DNA from 3 places in the Glutamicibacter sp. NPDC087583 genome. Region 1 is predicted to be linked to each of the others. Evidence: predicted binding sites of a transcription regulator. Region 1 holds the regulator's gene; each other region holds the start of a gene.
What was found. Region 1 encodes LexA, which represses DNA repair genes until DNA is damaged. Its sites were predicted from a motif close to TCGAACANNTGTTCGA; they were not measured.

Region 1 (6,611 bases):
AACTGGTGCCCGGGGTTAGTGACAAGGCTTGGAAGCAGGTCTCGGTTTCGGCCATGGAGTGCCTCGGCTCGCAGAAGTGCCCGATGGCGGACGAATGCTTCTCGGAAATGGCGCGTGCCCGTGCCGCCGAGTCCGACGTGGTCATTACGAACCATGCGTTGCTGGCGGTTTCGGCCTTCGAGGGGCTTTCGGTTCTCCCGGACTTCGAAGTCGCGATCATCGATGAGGCCCACGAACTGCAAGATCGCGTGACCAGCTCGGTTTCGGGCGCGCTCTCCTCGCGCATGGTTCTTACCGCCGCTGGCGGTGCCAAGCGCCATTGCGGTATCAATGCGGATGAGATGGTCAAGGCCGCAAACCGCCTGGAAAAGTCGTTGACCGGGTTGCCGACAGGCTTGCTGGAACATGGTCTGCGCGAAGACATGGGCATTGCCCTGAACGACATCGTGGAGCAGGCCCGGCTGGCTCTGGCGCTGTCCAAGCCCGAAGCCAATGCACCGGCCGATGGCGGCCGCCAGACTGCCCGCTCCCAGCTGCAGGCAGTGATGGATGATGCGATTCGCATGCTCGAATCCGAAGAACGCCGCGAGGTCCTGTACACCACCCGTCCGCGGGAGTTTGTCGAAGGCCGGGGCTACGTCGAGGCCGATGAGAGCCAGCCTGCAACCTTGAACGTGGCACCGTTGTCGGTGGCCGGCAAGTTGCGCGAGGGCCTCTTCGACGGGCGCACGGTCGTATTGACCAGCGCCACCTTGGCCATTGGCTCGCAGTTCGACTCGGTAGCAGGCTCCTTGGGCCTGATGGGCGCCGGCGCTCCATCATGGACCGGCGTAGATGTTGGCAGCCCTTTCGATTACCCCAAGCAGGGCATCCTCTACGTGGCCAAGCACCTGCCCAAGCCAGGACGCCAACTGGCGGCGGAGACGCTGGATGAGATCGAAGATCTCATCAAGGCCTCCGGTGGCGGCGCCTTGGCGCTGTTCACTTCCAAGCGTTCCGCCGAGGAAGCGGCAAGCATCTTGCGCGAGCGCCTGGACGTGGAAATCTTGTGCCAGGGTGAAGCCAGCATGAAGTCGCTGGTCGAACAGTTCAGCAGCGAACGCGACACCTGCCTGTTTGGAACCATGACCTTGTGGCAGGGCGTGGACGTGCCAGGCGATTCTTGCCGGCTGGTCATCATCGACAAGATTCCTTTCCCGCGCCCGGATGATCCTATCTCCAAGGCCCGTTCCGAGGACGTGGCCAAGCATGGCGGAAATGGCTTCATGCAGGTTGCCGCCACCCATGCGGCGATTCGCCTGGCCCAGGGTGCTGGGCGCTTGATTCGTTCGGTCGGGGATAAGGGCGTTGTGGCGATCCTTGATTCGCGCATGGCCACGGCGCGGTACGGCAGCTTCTTGAAAGCTACCCTGCCGCCGATGTGGCCGACTGTCGATAAGAAGGTCATCACTGGTGTTCTCAAGCGATTGAACCCGGGCGGGAAATAGCCGCGGCCAGAATATGAACTTGAGCTGTCCTTCGGGACAGCTCAAGTTCTTTAACCGGTACCAGCATGATGCTTCCAGATGCACTAAGGTCTGTGACAAGAACTGATGAAGCTCGAATCGGAAGGCACCATGGAGTCCATGCAGGAATTGGCGCACCAAGCCGCGATCGACACCCACCAGCGGTTCGGGCATCGCCTCATGGGGTTGCCCGGAACGTGGATTGGACAGAGCTACAGCAAAGCGCATCGGTTGCGCGACGGAAGCATGCTCAGCAATCTCAATGGTTTCGCGCACCCGCTTGCGGAGTGGAACTATTGGTGGCAGGCGCACTATCTGGATGCCATCATCGATGAGGGCCGATCGTACTGGGACGAAGGCAACGAACACCGGGCGCGCGAAGCGCTTGCCCGGGCCAACGGCCTATTGCGCGGCATTCGAATTCGAAACTTCGGGATCTTGCCCAACTACTTCTTCGACGACATGGCTTGGCTTGCCCTGGCCAGCGGCCGCCTGTCAGAGTTCACGCAGCTGGTGACGGGACACAGGAGCCGTCCTGCCGAGGCGGCAGTTCGGACGCTGGGACGGCAGCTCCATGCCGGCATGGATGGGGTGCTGGACGGCGGCCTGTACTGGTCCAGAAAGCGGGATTTCAAGAACACGCCAGCCAACGCGCCGGCGGCACTGTTCTTTGCCCGTACCGGGGAGAAAGAGACCGCGCGAGAGCTTCTCCAGTGGCTGGAAAAGAATCTGTTCAGCGTGGAGCGAGGACTGTATCTGGACGGACTTCGGTTGACCACGCAGGGACACGCCGTGGAACCAGCGGTCTACACCTATAACCAGGGCCTGGTGCTCGGGGCATTGCTTGAGCTTGGCGAGCCTGCTGATCTGGCTCACGCTAAAGTACTGATCGATGCCACCACGAAATCGCTGTCAACTGCTGCCGGGGTCCTCTCGTTCAACAGCGGGGGAGACGGCAACCTGTTCGCGGGGATACTCTGCCGATATCTGGCCCTCGCCGGTAATGATGGCCGCTTGGAAGCCCGGAGCCGGGAGCAGGCCAGGAGGCTGGTCATGGCAACGGCGCGCCATCTGGCTGACCAGGAACCACGCCGGCTTTCGGCGGCAATCCAACGCTGGATGATCTTCTCGGCGGCCGCTCAATTCGAGTTGAACGCCGGCCAATAGCGGGTTAAACGAGAATTGCGCTGGTGCCAAGCACCAGCGCAATGACCGTACGTATTCTAGAGCGAGCGCATCACCGAGACGACGCGTCCCATGATCGTTGCGGCATCACCCAAAATTGGTTCGTAGCGCGAGTTCTGCGGAAGCAGCCAGGTATGCCCGTCACGCTGCCGGAAAGTCTTTACCGTGGCTTCTTCATCGAGCAGGGCAGCTACGATGTCGCCGTTGTCCGCCGTCTGCTGGCGGCGGACAACTACCCAGTCGCCATCGCAAATCGCAGCGTCAACCATTGAATCGCCGGAAACCTTGAGCATGAACAGTTCGCCGTGGCCTACGAGCTGACGAGGCAACGAGAAAACATCTTCGACGGACTGTTCGGCAAGGATCGGACCGCCGGCAGCGATACGGCCAACCAGGGGAACCATGGTGGTGTCAGCGGAAGTGCTCAATTCAATGATCTTGGCGTCTTCGCTGGCATCTGGCTCGACCGGCTTCGAAACTTCGGCCTTCTCGGCGTCTTCGGCCAGCTGCAGAGGCAGCAGGATTTCCATTGCGCGCGGACGGCGTGGATCTCGACGGATATAGCCGAGCTTTTCCAGCTGGCTCAGCTGGTGGGTGACGCTCGAAAGGCTCTTGAGCCCTACTGCGTCACCAATCTCACGCATCGATGGTGGATAACCGTTCTTGCCGATTGACCGCTGGATCGTCTCCAGGATCTTCTTTTGGCGAATCGTCAGCGAACGTGCATTCGATCGGGGAGTGCGTTGTGAAGCTGACATGAGATTTTGCCTTCCCTAGCAATCATTCGAAAGTTCGTAAGTCCAAACTGTCGGCGCTAGATGGTGAGATGTTTTCATTGCTCGTCTACTTCGAAATCTTAGTAGATAAGCGAGCTTCTTTCAAAGATTTGTTCGAAAACTTCTGGACAAGTTCCGCAAACCTCTGTTAGAACAGATATACGAGGTTCGAACAAGTTTTCGAATCTACGCTTTCGAATACAAATTCGCATCACTTGAATTTCTTGAGGAGACAAAGTCATGGCAACCGTCGCACTTGACTCAAATCAGACCCAGGCACCACTGAAGATCCGCATCAACCGTCGCGGATGGGCCGTGCTTGTGGGTATGCCCATTTTCGCACTCACCATCGCCGCAGCTTTCTTCATCTCCATGTTTGCCTCTGACGCGCATGCCGCAGCCGATACTCCTGTTGGAGTCGGAACCGTTGATGTCACCGTTATTCCAGGGGATACGCTGTGGAGCCTGGCCCGGGATTACGCCACCGGTTACGACGTGACCTCGGCAGTGGGCCACATCGCCGAACTCAATGCCCTGACCGGCAGCGAAATCCAGGTTGGCGAAACCTTGTCGATTCCGGTCCTTGCCGGCTAGCTTCCCCAGCCTGCTTCGAGTTTGTTACCTGTGGCTGTAGCGGATTCACCGGCAGGCGCGCTGCGCACGTAGACTTGATGCGTGAATGACCGCAGTGAACTTTTGAGTCAGCTGCCCTTGCGTGAGAATCTCCGCGGGCTATCCCCTTATGGCGCACCACAAATTGACGTGCCCATCCAGCTGAACGTCAACGAGAACACCCATCCGTTGCCACCGACAGTCGTCGATGCCATTGCACAAGAGGTGGCCAAGGCGGCGGCAATGTTGAACCGGTATCCGGACCGCGAGTTCACCGAGCTTCGCGAACTCCTAGCCGATTACCTCGGCCACTCGCTCACCAAGGACAATATCTGGGCCGCTAACGGTTCCAATGAAATCCTGCAGCAAATCCTGCAAGCCTTTGGCGGCCCCGGCCGTGCCGTGATGAGCTTCGGCCCAACCTACTCCATGTACCCGCTGCTTGCCAGTGGTACTGACACGAAATATATCGCCGGTGAACGCGCCGCAGATTTCACGTTGTCCGCCGATTCCGCAGCCGCACAGGTTCGCGAGCACAAGCCGAACATCGTTTTCCTCTGCTCTCCGAATAACCCCACCGGCACGGCCCTTGGCCTGGACGTCATCACCGCGGTATATGAAGCCATGAGCGAGCATAACGGCATGGTGATCGTGGATGAGGCGTACGCCGAGTTCTCCTTGGCCAGCACCACCTCGGCGCTGAGCCTGCTCGAAGGCCGCCAGCGGCTGATTGTCTCGCGCACCATGTCCAAGGCTTTCGGCCTGGCCGGTGCGCGCGTAGGCTACCTGGCCGCTGCGCCAGAAGTCACCGATGCCATCCGCTTGGTGCGACTGCCGTACCACCTGTCGGCAGTGACCCAGGCAACCGCCATCGCGGCCTTGAAGAACATCGAGTTGCTGTTGGCCCAGGTCGAGGACATCAAGTCCCAGCGGGACCGCATCGTCGCGCGCCTGAAGGAACTTGGCCTCAAGCCATCGGTCTCCGACTCCAACTTCGTCTTCTTCGGTGGCGTCGAAGACCCCCACAAGATTTGGGAAGGCCTGTTGGAAGCCGGCATCATCATCCGCGACAATGGAATCCCGGGAACCTTGCGTGTTACGGCAGGAACCGAATCGGAAACCACAGCCTTCTTGGAACGACTTGCCGAACTGCTCGGCTCGCAGAAGTAATCAAAGACAAGCGAAGGAAGACATGTCTGCCGAATTGATTGGCGCACGTCGCGCCCGCATGGAACGCGTGACCAGCGAATCGTCCGTATTCGTTGAACTGGACCTCGATGGCACCGGTGTCTCTGAGATCAGCACCTCGGTGCCGTTCTACGACCACATGCTGACTGCGCTATCCAAGCATTCGCTCATCGATCTCACCGTGCGTGCAACCGGCGATACCCACATCGACGTTCACCACACCGTCGAGGACACCGCGATCACCATTGGCGAAGTACTGCGCGTGGCACTGGGCAACAAGGCCGGCATCCGCCGCTTCGGCACCTCCTACGCTCCACTGGACGAAGCCCTGTCCCGTTCGGTAGTCGATGTGTCGGGCCGGCCATACCTCGTGCACTCCGGCGAGCCTGCGGGCCAGGAATACCACCTGATCGGTGGTCACTTCACCGGTTCGATGACCCGTCACGTCTTCGAAGCCATCACTTTCCACGCACAGATCTGTGCTCACATCGAGGTGCTCTCGGGTCGCGACCCGCACCACATCGTTGAAGCGCAGTTCAAGTCCTTCGCGCGCGCATTGCGCGAAGCGGTAGAGCGCGATGAGCGCATGGGCGACAAGATCCCATCCACGAAGGGTGCACTGTAAGTGGAAAAGAAAACAGTAGTTGTCCTGGATTATGGGTCCGGCAACGTCCGCTCCGCTGTGCGCGCTTTGGAAGCCGCCGGCGCCGAAGTGGAACTGACCGCAGATCCGAAGAAGATCGTGGCCGCCGACGGCCTGGTAGTCCCCGGTGTTGGCGCCTACGCCTCGGTCATGGAGCAGCTGGCCAAAACCGGTTCCCTGCGTTGGATCGGTCGCCGCATTGCCGGGGGCCTGCCGGTTTTGGGTATCTGCGTGGGACACCAGGTCTTCTTTGAAGAAGGCGTGGAACACGGTGTGAAAACCGAAGGCATTGGCGAATGGCCGGGCAAGGTTGAACGCCTGCAGTCAGATGTCATCCCGCACATGGGCTGGAACACGGTACGCCCGCCGGAGGGATCCAAGCTGTTCGCCGGCATCGAGGGTGAACGATTCTACTTCGTGCACTCCTACGCTGTTCAGAAGTGGGAATTCGACGTAACGCAGCCAGCGATGACCCCGCCACAGGTGACCTGGTCGACGCACGGAACGCCCTTCGTGGCCGCCGTCGAGAACGGCCCGCTATCGGCAGTGCAGTTCCACCCGGAGAAGTCCGGGGACGCTGGCGCGCAGCTGCTTCGCAATTGGTTGGGGACGCTCTAGGCATGTGGACCCTTATTCTGGGCGTTGTCGGGGCCTTCCTGATTGGCGGAGCCATTTCGCTGAAGAGCCAGAAGGCCCATATCT
Region 2 (6,611 bases), on a different contig from region 1:
GGCCTACCAGCGCTTCAACTCGTGCTTCGCCCGGATCGGCCAAACCATGGGAGGTGACCGCGTGGCGGATACCCGAAGTTATGGCACCGGCAGGGTCCACGAGGGTCCCATCCAGATCGAAGAGCACACTTGTTACCGACATATTCACCTAGCCATCTTCCCATGAAGCGGACGCGGGTTAGCAATCCATAACTGAAATCGCATATGTCGAACATTCTCCGCCAGGCATTACAGGATCTCGGAGAGGAACTTCCCGGTGTGCGATTCGCTCACCTTGGCCACCTTTTCCGGGGTGCCAGCAGCCAGGATCGTGCCGCCGCCTGAGCCGCCTTCCGGGCCGAGGTCGATGACCCAGTCAGCCGACTTGATGACATCCAGGTTGTGCTCGATGGTCAACACGGTGTTGCCCTTGTCGACCAATCCCTGCAGCACCTTGAGCAGCTTGCGGATATCTTCGAAGTGCAGACCGGTGGTCGGCTCGTCCAGGACGTAGATGGAGCGGCCATTGGAACGCTTCTGCAGTTCCGCAGCCAGCTTCACGCGCTGGGCCTCGCCGCCGGAGAGGGTGGTTGCCGGCTGACCCAGGCGCACGTAGCCCAAACCCACGTCCACCAGCGTGCGCAGGTGGCGGGCGATCGGGGTGAAGGCACTGAAGAACTCGGCGCCTTCGGCAATCGGCATATCCAGCACATCGGCAATGTTCTTGCCCTTGTACAGCACCTGCAGGGTTTCGCGGTTGTAGCGGGCGCCCTGGCAGACCTCGCAGGGCACGTAGACGTCCGGCAGGAAGTTCATCTCGATCTTCAGCGTGCCGTCACCCGAGCAGGATTCGCAGCGTCCGCCCTTGACGTTGAAGGAGAAACGGCCCGGCTGGTAGCCGCGCAGCTTCGCCTCATTGGTCTCCGCAAACAGCTTGCGGATGTGGTCGAACACGCCGGTATAGGTCGCAGGGTTCGAACGCGGGGTCCGGCCGATCGGCGACTGGTCAACGTGGACCACCTTGTCCAGGTGTTCCAGGCCCTGCACGCGGGTGTGGCGGCCGGGCACCTGCTTGGCGCCGTTGAGCTTGTTGGCCAGCACCTTGTACAGGATGTCGTTGACCAGGGTGGACTTGCCCGAGCCGGACACGCCGGTCACCGCGGTCAGCACGCCCAGCGGGAACTCCACCGACACGTTCTGCAGGTTGTTCTCGTTGGCACCGACCACCTTGAGCTTGCGCTCCTTGTCGATCTTGCGGCGCTTGGACGGGATGTCGATCTGCTTGCGGCCCGAAAGGTAGTCTCCGGTCAGCGACTTGGTGTTCTGCTTCAGGCCCTCCAGGGATCCGGAGTGCACCACTTCGCCGCCGTGCTCACCGGCGCCCGGGCCGATGTCCACGATCCAGTCGGCTTCGGCAATGGTGTCTTCGTCGTGCTCCACCACGATCAGGGTGTTGCCCAGCGATCGCAGGTGCAGCAGGGTGTCGATCAGGCGGCGGTTATCGCGCTGGTGCAGGCCGATGGACGGCTCGTCCAGAACGTAGAGCACGCCCACCAGGCCCGAACCGATCTGGGTAGCCAGGCGAATGCGCTGCGCCTCGCCGCCGGACAAGGTGCCAGCAGCGCGTTCCAGGGTCAGGTACTCCAGTCCGACGTCCAGCAAGAACTTCATGCGCGCGTCGATTTCCTTGAGCACCTGCGCGGCGATCTGCGCCTCTCGCGCGGTGAGCACGATCGTGGAGAGGAATTCCGCGGCGCTGCGCAGGTCCATGGCGGCAACTTCAGCGATGGAACGCCCGCCCACCAATACCGAGAGCGACGCCGGGTTCAGGCGCGCGCCGCCGCAGGTAGGGCACGGAATCTGGCGCATGTACTGCTCGTAGCGGTCGCGGGCGTGATCCGATTCGGTTTCCTGGTGCTTGCGGTGCACGTAGGAGATGACGCCCTCGAAGCCGGTGGAGTACTTGCGCTCGCGGCCGAAGCGGTTCTTGTACTGCACGACCACCTTGTGGTCCTTGCCGTTCAGGATCGCTTCGCGGGCAGCAGCCGGCAGGTCCTGCCATTGGGTGTCCATGGTGAAGCCCAACTCATGGCCCAGGCCTTCGATCAAGCGGTTCCAGTATTCGGTGGTGGCCTTGCCCAGCGACCATGGGGCGATCGCGCCCTCGGCCAAGGTGACCTCGCCGTCCGGAACGATCAGGTGCTCATCGACTTCCAGCTTGGTGCCGATGCCGGAACAGGCCGAGCAGGCACCGAACGGGTTATTGAAGGAGAAAGTACGCGGCTCGATCTCATCGATGGCCAGCGGATGCTCATTGGGGCAGGCCAGGTTCTCGGAGAACGCGCGCACGCGCTGGGGATCATCCTCGTCCAGGTCCACGAAGTCGGCGAGCACGCGGCCTTCGGCGATGCCCAGGGCCGTTTCGATGGAGTCGGTCAAGCGCTGGCGGGCATCTTCCTTGATGGCCAGGCGGTCGACGACCACCTCAATGGTGTGCTTGACCTGCTTGGCCAGCTTCGGCGGATCGTTCAGCTGGATGGTGGTGCCGTCAACGCGGGCACGGGCGAAGCCCTTGGAAGAGAGCTCCGCGAACAGGTCGACGAATTCACCCTTGCGCGAGCGCACTACCGGGGCGAGGATCTGGAAGCGGGTTTTCTCCGGTAGCTCCATCAGCTGGTCGACGATCTGCTGCGGAGTCTGCTTGGAGATCGGTTCGTGGCAGATCGGGCAATGCGGACGGCCCACGCGTGCCCACAACAGACGCATGTAGTCGTACACTTCGGTAATCGTGCCCACGGTGGAACGCGGGTTGCGGCTGGTCGACTTCTGGTCGATGGACACCGCTGGCGACAGTCCCTCGATGAAATCCACATCGGGCTTGTCCACCTGGCCGAGGAACATGCGGGCGTAGGCAGAGAGCGATTCGACGTAGCGGCGCTGGCCTTCGGCAAAGATGGTGTCGAAGGCCAAGGAGGACTTGCCCGAACCGGAAAGGCCGGTAAAGACAATCATTGCGTCACGCGGGAGATCAATGTCCACGTTTTTCAGGTTGTGCTCGCGTGCACCCTTGACGACCAGGCGAGTCAGATCAGTTCTTTTACTCTGCGATGAAATAGCCACGAGGCCATACTAATCGAAAACTACTTCGAATACGTGTACGAATGGACGCAACTCACAGTTAATTCTCCAAAGCCCCGATCCGGCGCACGGCGAGCGCTATGCGTGCTCGTTCATTCGTCCGAAAAGGCGACCGGTGAACGGGCCACGCTGAGAACAAGGGCGGGACCTCGTCCTCCCATTCGAGGTTGCGGTTGCCCTTGGAACTCCGCGCTCACGGGATGGACTTGGCCGGCTTCCGCGTTCCCCGCTGGTGTGCTGCCTCAACGCCGGCTTATGCCGAACCTCCGGGAAGCCTGCTGTTCCGGACTGGAACCGATGGGCTTTATGGTCGAATACGCTGGCTGCCGGATCACCTAACCGGTCGAGATCCACCGACCTCTGCCAGCCTGCCGCACTTAACGTTGGAGTTCGCCCAACCGGCAGCCTCCATCTGCTAAATCCGCATTAGCAACATCATGACGTAGCGCCAGATCGTTCCGTTTCACGCCCCCTCACCGGTCAATACACCGGACGGGGCATACGGAACGTCCGGCTTTCCTGTGAATCCATGAAACTTCTGCAATTCAAGCCAGCACGTGGTGTGTTCCTGTACGCGACCAGCTTACGAGACAGGTCGGGAATTCCTACCTGCTTATCCTCGAACGGGATAGGTTGTGAGCATGAGTGCAGAAAAAATCAAGGCGACTCTCGTTGATCCTCGATACGTCAGTCAGGAAAATCCAGATCCCATGTATCGGGTAGATTTCTGGGACGAAGACCGTGCCTGCTCCGAGTACCGCATAGAAAACGCAGAGAGCATCGTCGATGTCCTCTCATGGGCAGAAGCAAACCGCCACGGCCGCTATGCCGTGATCTGGGTTGAATACATCTTTGAAGGCGGAATAGGCATGGCTCGGCTTCACGGGTGGGAACCAACCGAGGCGGGCTCGCCTTCTGCCAGTGACCCTTATTTCCGTCAGTAATCAGGCACGGACTGCCGAGTACGGAGAACAAAACGCGCTACATGCCATTAGGATGGCCGCTAAGCATTCCTCTGCTGGGAGCGCGCGTAACGTTATTTAGCGCTGCGATCCGAACGCCAATTGTTAATGACCCTCGCAGGTTTAGCCGGAATTGGGATTGTTTCCGAGTAAACGTACAAGAGATGCTTTTCGCGGAGCACCGAGCTGTTTCTCGGGCTTGGAACCTATTTCTGCGAACAGTCCGAAGGGCCGCCCATTCGCGTGCTCCTCCACCCAACGGAGTGCCTCTGATCTGTCCTGCACTTCAACCAGTACAAAAGCATCTAAGTTCCAGCCATACTCAGGAGGAGGTTGTTCCCAAAAATTGACTCGATAGCAGGGCGAATCATCCGAGTCGCGTGGTTCTGCGTGAACTGTTTCAATGGCTCGCATGGGACCAATGTACAAGCATGCACCAGGACGCTACTGGCAAATCCTGTCGCTCAAGTTACTTTCGACTATCAGTGTCGGAAACAGCGCACCAGCTGAGGTTCCCCTTACGGGCGCTCCGCTAGAGGATCTGTTTACGGCGAAACGTGAGTAAATCAGCACGGGGCTAAGCTAGAAGAACCTACGCTGTAAATCCGCTCGGCCGAAAGTATCATTGCAAACGACTGCCTGTCTTATGGGAACTGGGCTGCTCATCCTCTCGAACAAACCAGCGGCCACCACTCATCTAAGTCACGAGGAAACTAACATGCAAACTATCGAAGCTTCACAACGCTGGGCGAGGACATGGGCCAAGGCATGGCCGCTTAAGGACGCAGACGCAATTGTCGAACTGCAGGCTGAGGACGGTTACCACTGGGCCTCGATGTTTAGGCCATTGCACGGGCCTAGCGCCCTGCGCGCTTATCTGGAGGAATGCTTCGCGGAGGAAACCAAACCGGCAGAGACATGGTTCAGTGAACCACTTGTGGATGGAAGTTCAGCCTCCGTCGAGTACTGGGTCGTCATGTTTATCCAGGACAAACCAATGACGGTTTCGGGGTGCACAGTACTTTCATTCGACGATTCCGGCTTAGTAACAACAGCACGAGACTACTCACACGTCAAAGACGGGTACCACCTGCGACCAGGCTCTCCACTCAGCATCTGAGACCCCGTTCGACGACCTGCCATCGAGGGTGACCCGTTCGGCCCACCCTGCCCCGGTAGCCGTTCCCTATATGCATTAAAAGACGGGTGCTGACCGGATATTACCATTTCCCAGCCATTGGTGGACGACTCGTCAAATAGGGGAATGAAGATGCTACCGTCCGCATTGGGGTGCAACATCTGGTGCCGGCCGGCCAGGCCATGCGCCACCAGGACCAAGACACCGGACAGCATCCCCAACCCGACCAATTAGGAGCAATACTGTGAAAATCGGAGTCATCGGCGCCGGCGGCGTCGGCGCATACTTCGCCGCCGCACTGGCCAAAAGCGGATCCGAAGTACACCTGCTAGCCACCGAACGACACATCGCACCCATCACCGACCACGGGATCACCGTCACCACAGGGGACGGGAGTCCCGGCTTCACTACCCCACTGGCCAGTGTCAGCACCACGGCAGAATCCATCGGCCCGTGCGACGCGGTCATCCTGGCCTGCAAAGCCGGACAAGTCTCCGCAGCCATGAGCGGGGCACACGCCTTGATCGGGCCGAACACCGCTGTCCTGCCGCTGCAAAACGGCGTCACGGCCACCGAACGCATCACCGAAGCGGTCGGCCCGGGCCACGCACTAGGCGGGGTCGCCATGATCATCTCCTACCTCCAGCAACCCGGCACCGTCCATCACGTTGGCGGGCAACCGGCCATCACCCTGGGCGAACTCGACGGAACAACCACGCCCCGTACCACGCAACTAGCCAAGGCCCTGGACGCAGCAGGAGTCGCAACAAAAGTCTCGGCCGACATCATCACCGACATGTGGCGAAAATTCATGCTCATCACCTCCTACGGCGGGGTCGGCGCACTATGCCGCGAACCGGTTGGCCGTACCCGCACCAACCCGCAAACCCGCGCCCTGGTCGAAGACGCCATGCGAGAGGTTGCAACGCTCGCCGGCCATGCCGGGGCGAAGCTGGGCGAAACGGACGTGGCCCGGATGATGGCACAATTCGATGCCTTCGGCCCGGACAGCACCGCCTCCATGCAACGCGATTTGGCCGCAGGACGTTCCTCGGAACTCGAGGAGCAAAACGGCACCGTCGTCCGGCTGGCGCAGCATCACGGAGTCCCGGTCCCCATCCACCACACCATCTACCGTGCCATGATTCTGCTCGACGGAACCGCCTTACACCCCACAGCCTAACGGCCCTCGCCTACTGGGGGCGGCACTGTGGTTTCGCCAGCATTGCCCCGGTCAGGGTTCCCGTTGCGGATGTGAAAGCCCTGTCTTTGCCTTGGTGGAAAATAACCTCATGTCATTGGTTCATTTCCTGAGACCACGGGGCTTAGTATTGGGAACATGAACCTTAACTGCATGTCTTGGTGGTGGCTGTCCTAACAGCCGGTTCAATCAT
Region 3 (6,611 bases), on a different contig from region 1:
CATGGTCATGAGGCCAGTGAGCTGGTCGATGTCCGCCAGGCACTGGAAACCGGCCTGATCGGCCTGGCCATCCGCGCGGTCACCGACGAGCACCTGGAGGCCTTGGAGCAGTGCGTAAGCCAGATGGAGCAGCACGCGGCGCGCGAGGAGACCTTCGTCGAGCAGGACAAGGCCTTCCACCGCATCCTCTTCGAGCCGCTGGGCAACCAGCTGCTGACCAACCTGCTCGGAGTGTTCTGGGATGTCTACCGCACCATCTACGATGCGATCGACTCCGATCTGGAAATCACCCAGCCGGCCAAGACCGCCCAGGACCACCGCGATATCCTCGACGCGGTACGCGCCAAGGACGTGGAAACCGCCCGGCAGCTGATCTCCGAGCACTTCCACGGCATTCGCGCCCTGCTGGCGAGCCGGGAAGTTTAGCAAAAAGAACCCTAAAGCATTCCTTTCACAGCTAAGCTGGGGTGGTGGACACACTTCAACGCTATGCACCCAATGAAAACCTCAGGCGCGACGAAGCGGCCTGGCGCGCACGGAATATCGAATGGCACTTCGCCGAGGTCCAGCTCGATCTTTCCAATGCCACCGATCGCACAGCCACCAGCTTCAGCTCGATCACCACGCTGAACTTCAGCTCCAAGGATCCGGCAGCCTTCATCGACTTCATCCACGAATCCGTGGACGAGGTACTGGTCAACGGCACCGCGATCGACCTGGAATCCGCAGTGCTCGATGCACGCATCTACCTCGATCAGCTGCGCACCGACGTGCCGAACACCGTGAAGATCACCGGACGGGCGATCTACTCGCGCTCCGGCGAGGGCCTGCACCGCTTCGTGGATCCGCAGGATGGCCAAACCTACCTCTACACCCAGTTCGAGCCTTCCGAGGCGCGCCGGGTCTTCGCCTGCTTCGAGCAGCCCGACCTGAAGACCAGCTACCGCTTCACCCTCACCGGCCCGGCAGCCTGGCATCTGGCCAGCAACCAGCCGATCGTCGATGAGGTACTGCACGATGACGGCACCAAGACCGTGGCCTGCGCCCCGACTCCCCCGATCTCCAGCTACATCACCGCGGTGCTGGCCGGACCGTACCACGTGGTGCGCGGCGAGCATCTCCAGCGGCTGGATGACGGCGAAGAGCTGAGCATCGAGATGGCCGCCACCTGCCGTGCCTCGCTGGCCGGGCACTTCGACGGCGACGAGATCATCAAGCTGACCAGCCAGGGCCTGGACTACTACCACCAGCTGTTCGACTACCCCTACCCGTGGGGCAAGTACGACTCGGCGTTCGTGCCGGAGTACAACCTCGGCGCCATGGAAAACCCGGGCCTGGTCACCTTCACCGAACGCTACGTCTTCACCTCGCACGCCACCGAAGGCCAGTACGAGCAGCGCGGCAACACCCTGATGCACGAAATGGCGCACATGTGGTTCGGCGACCTGGTCACCATGAAGTGGTGGGATGACCTGTGGCTCAAGGAATCCTTCGCCGACTACATCGGCACCCTGGCCAACGACGAAGCCACCGATTTCACCACCGCGTGGACCACCTTCGCGGCGCGCCGCAAGGCCTGGGCCTACGTGGCCGACCAGATGCCCACCACCCACCCCATCGTGGCCGACATCCCGGACCTGCTGGCCGCGGACCAGAATTTCGATGGCATCACCTATGCCAAGGGCGCCAGCGTGCTCAAGCAGCTGGCCGCCTTTGTCGGCGCCGAGGCCTTCCGCGACGCCGCCCGCGCCTACTTCCGCAAGCACGCCTACGGCAATACCTCGCTGGATGACTTCCTCGAAGCGCTCGAAGCGGCCAGCGGCCGCGATATGGGCCAGTGGGCGGATGCCTGGCTGAAGACCAGCGGCGTGCCGAAGCTGCACGTCGAGTACACCACCGATGCCGGCGGCACCATCACCGCGGCATCGCTGATCCAGTCGGGCACCGATCCGGTCACCGGGCAGAAGATCGCCCGCCCGCATGTGCTTTCGGTCGGCGCCTACCAGCTGGACGGGAGCCAGCTGGTGCGCACCGACTCGGTGGACGTGGAGCTCTCCGGCGAATCGGCGGCCCTGGACTTCCTGGTCGGACGCCGGATCCCGGATCTGCTGCTGCCCAACGACGGCGATGAGACCTATGCGCTGATCGAATTCGACCCGGTTTCGCGTGCCACCTTGCTCGGCCACCTCTCGGGCCTGGGCGACTCGCTGCCCCGCGCCACCTGCTGGGCGTCGCTGTGGGATGCGGTGCGTTCGGCCACCTTGGATGCGCAAAGCTACGTGCAGGCGATCCTCGATCACGCGCACGCCGTCACCGACGCGGGCGTCTTCGGGGTGCTTACCGACCAGTTGGCCACCTCGATTTCCAAGTACGTTGCCCCCGAGCTGCGCGCGGAGCTGCGCCAGAAGGCCGCCGCAACCCTCACCGGGTGGCTCACCCGGTTCGAGGCCGGCGGAGACCAGCAGACCACCACCGCGCGCACCCTGGTTCGCCTGGCCCGTGCCGGCGTGGCTCCGGAGGTGCTCGACGCCTTCCTGGGCGAGCAGCCCAATGCCTACCAGGTCACCGTCGATGAGCAGCTGCTGTGGGGTTCCTACATCGCGCTGGCCGCTTCCGGCCGGCTCGACGAGGCCGCCGAGGCGTCCATGCACGAAGCGGCCAAGGCCAACCCCACCAGCGTGGCGCAGAATTCGGTTCGCACCGCGCTGGCGGCGCGCCCGGACCCGCAGGCCAAGGACACCGCTTTCGACACCGTGCTGATGGCGCGCGATGAACACGGGGAGCTGTCCAACGATGCCCTCTCGGCCACCGCGCTGGGCTTCACCATGGGTTCCTCCGCCCTGCTGGCACCGTTCGAGCAACGCTACTGGGCCGCGATCCTGCCGGTCTTCGAGACCATGGGCATGGAATTCGCCACGCGCGTGATCGAGGGGCTGTATCCAGGGCACCAGGATCTCCAGGGCGCCATCGAGCAGAACCATGCACTGGCTACCGCGACCAGCTGGCTGGAACGCCATGAGAGCGCACCGGCCGCCCTCAAGCGCATCCTGCTTGAGGAACGCGCAGAACTGGAACGCTCGCTGAAGGCCCAGGCCTACAGCCGCACCAGCCGCTAGGCGCTGGCCCTCCGAAGCCGGCCCGCTGCTTATCCACGCAGCGGGCCGGCCAAGAGCCGCAGGCCGTTGCCGGTGGCGCAACTGGTTCCAGTGCGGGTCTGCCCTGCGGCCGAACCCGGCCGGCCCAGCGGAGATGGCAGGGCCACAGCAACCATGGCCTCAAGCAAAACAAGGGCCTGGCCTCGAACTTGATCGAGAACAGGCCCTTGGATCTTGGCTCGCTACGGAACCCGCGCGGTCCATTGCGCGGTAGCGAATTTGGCCTCGGCCAATTCCTTCGCCGCCAGACGGGATTCGGCATCCAGCTGTGCCGGCTTGGCCCCGGTGCGCTTGGCGAAGGTGTCCATCATGACGTTGATGATCTCCATGCGATCCAGCTTTGTCTGCGACTTCAGCGGATCCACACGCTTGACCGCTGAGGTGATCCCCTTGTCGGAGATCTTCTCCCGGCCAATGCGCAGCACCTGGGTCATCTTCTCCGCGTCGATGTCGTAGCTCATCGTGACGTGGTGCAGCATCGCACCGTTGGCCAGGCGCTTTTGCGCTGCGCCGCCGATCTTGCCGGCAGGGGTCGCGATGTCGTTCAGCGGCTTGTAGTACGCTTCCAGGCCGATGCTTTCCAGCGCTTCCATCACCCAGGCGTCCAGGTACGGGTAGGAATCGGCAAAGCTCATGCCGTCCACCAGGGATTCAGGAGCGTAGAGCGAGTAGGTAATGCAGTTGCCAGCTTCCATGAACATCGCGCCGCCTCCGGAAATGCGGCGAACCACCTGGATGCCGTGCTTTTCGGCTTGCTCCATGTCCACTTCGTTCTTCAGCGACTGGAAGGAGCCGATCACGACGGCGCCTTCGCTCCAGTCCCAGAAGCGGATGGTCGGCTTGCGGGTCCCCTTGGCGATTTGCCGGGTCAGCACCTCATCCAGCGCCACTTGCTCGGTGATTGGAATGATCTCCGGGCCCAGGACTTCCCACTCGTGGTCTTCCCACTTGGTGGCGTGTCCCAGCGCGCGGCGGACGACGCGCGCGATGGCGTCTTCGTCAAAACCGAACATCACTGCGCCTTCACGCAGATTGTCGGTTACCGCATTGCGTATGGTGCTGTGGCTGGCGTCCGCTGGCAAACCGCGTAGCGCATCATTCAAGTCATCGAGTGCATCATCTGGTTCCAGGAAGAAGTCGCCATTCAATGACACTTCGGTGATCACGCCATCGGAAGTATCCAGATCTACAACGACTAATTTGCCACCGACTACCTTGTATTCACCATGATGCTTCATGGTTTCATTCTATCCCCGGCCACCCACTAGTCGAATCCACGCGCCCCCGGATTCGGTGGTTCGCAGTGGCAACATTCGACGCCGGATAACAATCGAATAAATATTCGAGAATACTTCCACATTCCGCGGATTTCCGGGCCAAACTGTCTGTTGCCGGCAGGATAATTAACTATGGCTATACCCGATTTCATCCATGACGACGATGATGAACATCGTCTACCGTTGCCCCCAGCTGGCACTCGCACAGAATCCCACAAGGATTCGTTATTCAGCGACCATCTCGAACATCACCTGTTCCATGGTCCGCTGAAGCAATTGGCAGATGAGCTCTACGACGCGGGCCCGCTCAATGGCCCCGACGACGCCCTCGAACGGCTGAAGAAAATCCAGCGCATTCAGAGCACCCTCGATGCAATGACATCTGTGCTGCTGGCCGATTCAGTAGAACAAGTCAGTGAATCATTTGCCGATATGATCGCCACCGCGGGGACCACTACCGAGGAGGAGGAACGCGAGGCTCGGAAAAGTGCTCAATACTATGGCGTTGACCGCGGCAGTGACCAGGTCATCAACTCCAACTTCATCGCAGAAGCGGCTGTCGCGCTGCGTGAGACCCCTCGCATGGTAGGCAAGCGGATGTTCTATGCCAAGGGTCTTCGCTACGCCTGCAAGGAAACCCTCACGGCTCTGGCTGCAGGAGAGATCACGCCCAAGGCAGCGCATGACATCGTGAAGTATTCGCAGGACTTGCTCCCCGAACAAATCATGCAGATGCAACGCGTGCTGTTGCCCATGGCGAAGACTGCGTCTGATGACGCGATATACCAACGCGCACGCCGGTTCCATGACAGGATGTGCCCGGAGGCCGCCGAACAAAGGCACAAGAAGTCTGAAAAGAATCGCAAGCTCACGCTATGGGATAACGAAAATGGCATGTCCACCCTCAAGTACTACAACAGTGCCGCAGTGATTCATTCCATCAAGAACTCCGTGAAGTGGCTAGCTGATCAGCATAACGATCCGCAGGATCCCCGCACCCGGGAGCAAATAGAAGCGGACGCCTTTGCAGACATCATCCTCAACGGCTGGCCGGACCGGGAAGGCACGCCCCTCAAGCCACGGGTATCCATCACGATTCCCGCGGTGGAAATGCTGGCGGATCCTACAAGGACCGTGGCTGACCTGGAAGGCTACGGCCCCATCCCACTGGGGGTCGCATTGGTGTTGGCAAAGGATGCGCCTTCGTTCCAGCGCGTGCTGACCGACCCATGGACTGGCGCCGCGATAGATGTCGAGCGAAGGCGCTACCGGCCCTCGCAGAGCCTCAAGGATCTGTTACGGCACCGCGATGAGCATTGCTGCTTCCCCGGCTGTCGCCGTCCAGCTGACCGCTCCGAGATTGACCATATAAATGGCTGGGCTCACGGAGGGCATACGACCAGGGACAATACGCATCTGCTGTGCAAGCAGCATCAAATGTTCAAGCATGCATTGGGTTGGAAAGTCGTTCCGCGTCCTGACGGATCCAAGATGTGGGTGACTCCACACGGGCTGAGCGCACTCGTTATTCCGGAAAGCGTCAAGCGTGTGGACCAATTCGATCATGTAAATGATCATTGCCCAGAGCGCCCTAAGGTCATTCCTTTGCCGCATATTCGACTCACGGCAGAAGTACGCAGGGTACTTGGGCTCAAGCCTCGCGTCGACATTCCAGACGAGGATCCCGGTCCTGAATCGCCGCCAGATGACGGCCAGAAGGAAACAGGCTGAGGACGCTATCCCGATTGACCGGTTTTTGGGTGACAGAATTTTTCAGTCACCAGCACCTCCACACCACCAATAACACCATTCACGCAACGGCGATGGAGCCAGTTGCTCGGAGCAGTGCGGCCAAGACGTCTGCTTCGACGAGTCAGCGAATCCTTATTCAGCCGCCACTGGAAACCCCGACGGCTATAGCACCGAAAAGCTCTGGGCAAACGCTCCTGACAATATTTTTCAGTCAATGGCGCCTCCAGGCAACTGCCAAAATGCCCGATGCGCACCGCTGTGCCAAAAACGGGACCTCTACGACAGTTCCGTGAAAACATTTTTCAGTCATCCCCGGCTGCCCCGACGGCTATTGCGCCGAACGACCCTGGGGCGAACGCTGCTGACAATATTTTTCAGTCACTGGCGCATCGAGACGACTACCAAAATGCCACTAGCGCATCGCGGC

Region 2: the regulator LexA is predicted to act here: its motif matches at 3,125-3,140, upstream of uvrA (excinuclease ABC subunit UvrA).
Region 3: the regulator LexA is predicted to act here: its motif matches at 4,486-4,501, upstream of ACIOU9_RS05295 (DUF222 domain-containing protein).

Annotation. Positions count from the first base shown of each region.
Region 1 covers NZ_JBIUWY010000002.1:40,361-46,971, reverse strand. Annotated here, with positions in the region: gene ACIOU9_RS06380 (ATP-dependent DNA helicase) at 1-1,487, shown strand, start outside; gene ACIOU9_RS06375 (glycoside hydrolase family 76 protein) at 1,593-2,672, shown strand; gene lexA (transcriptional repressor LexA) at 2,729-3,448, opposite strand; gene ACIOU9_RS06365 (LysM peptidoglycan-binding domain-containing protein) at 3,707-4,060, shown strand; gene ACIOU9_RS06360 (histidinol-phosphate transaminase) at 4,142-5,248, shown strand; gene hisB (imidazoleglycerol-phosphate dehydratase HisB) at 5,271-5,891, shown strand; gene hisH (imidazole glycerol phosphate synthase subunit HisH) at 5,892-6,527, shown strand; gene ACIOU9_RS06345 (hypothetical protein) at 6,530-6,611, shown strand, end outside.
Region 2 covers NZ_JBIUWY010000001.1:750,650-757,260, reverse strand. Annotated here, with positions in the region: gene ACIOU9_RS03610 (HAD hydrolase-like protein) at 1-142, opposite strand, end outside; gene uvrA (excinuclease ABC subunit UvrA) at 229-3,099, opposite strand; gene ACIOU9_RS03600 (hypothetical protein) at 3,759-4,061, shown strand; gene ACIOU9_RS03595 (nuclear transport factor 2 family protein) at 4,726-5,199, shown strand; gene ACIOU9_RS03590 (ketopantoate reductase family protein) at 5,462-6,400, shown strand.
Region 3 covers NZ_JBIUWY010000001.1:1,109,853-1,116,463, forward strand. Annotated here, with positions in the region: gene ACIOU9_RS05275 (FadR/GntR family transcriptional regulator) at 1-426, shown strand, start outside; gene pepN (aminopeptidase N) at 471-3,116, shown strand; gene ACIOU9_RS05285 (hypothetical protein) at 3,146-3,271, opposite strand; gene ACIOU9_RS05290 (biotin/lipoate A/B protein ligase family protein) at 3,338-4,393, opposite strand; gene ACIOU9_RS05295 (DUF222 domain-containing protein) at 4,565-6,163, shown strand.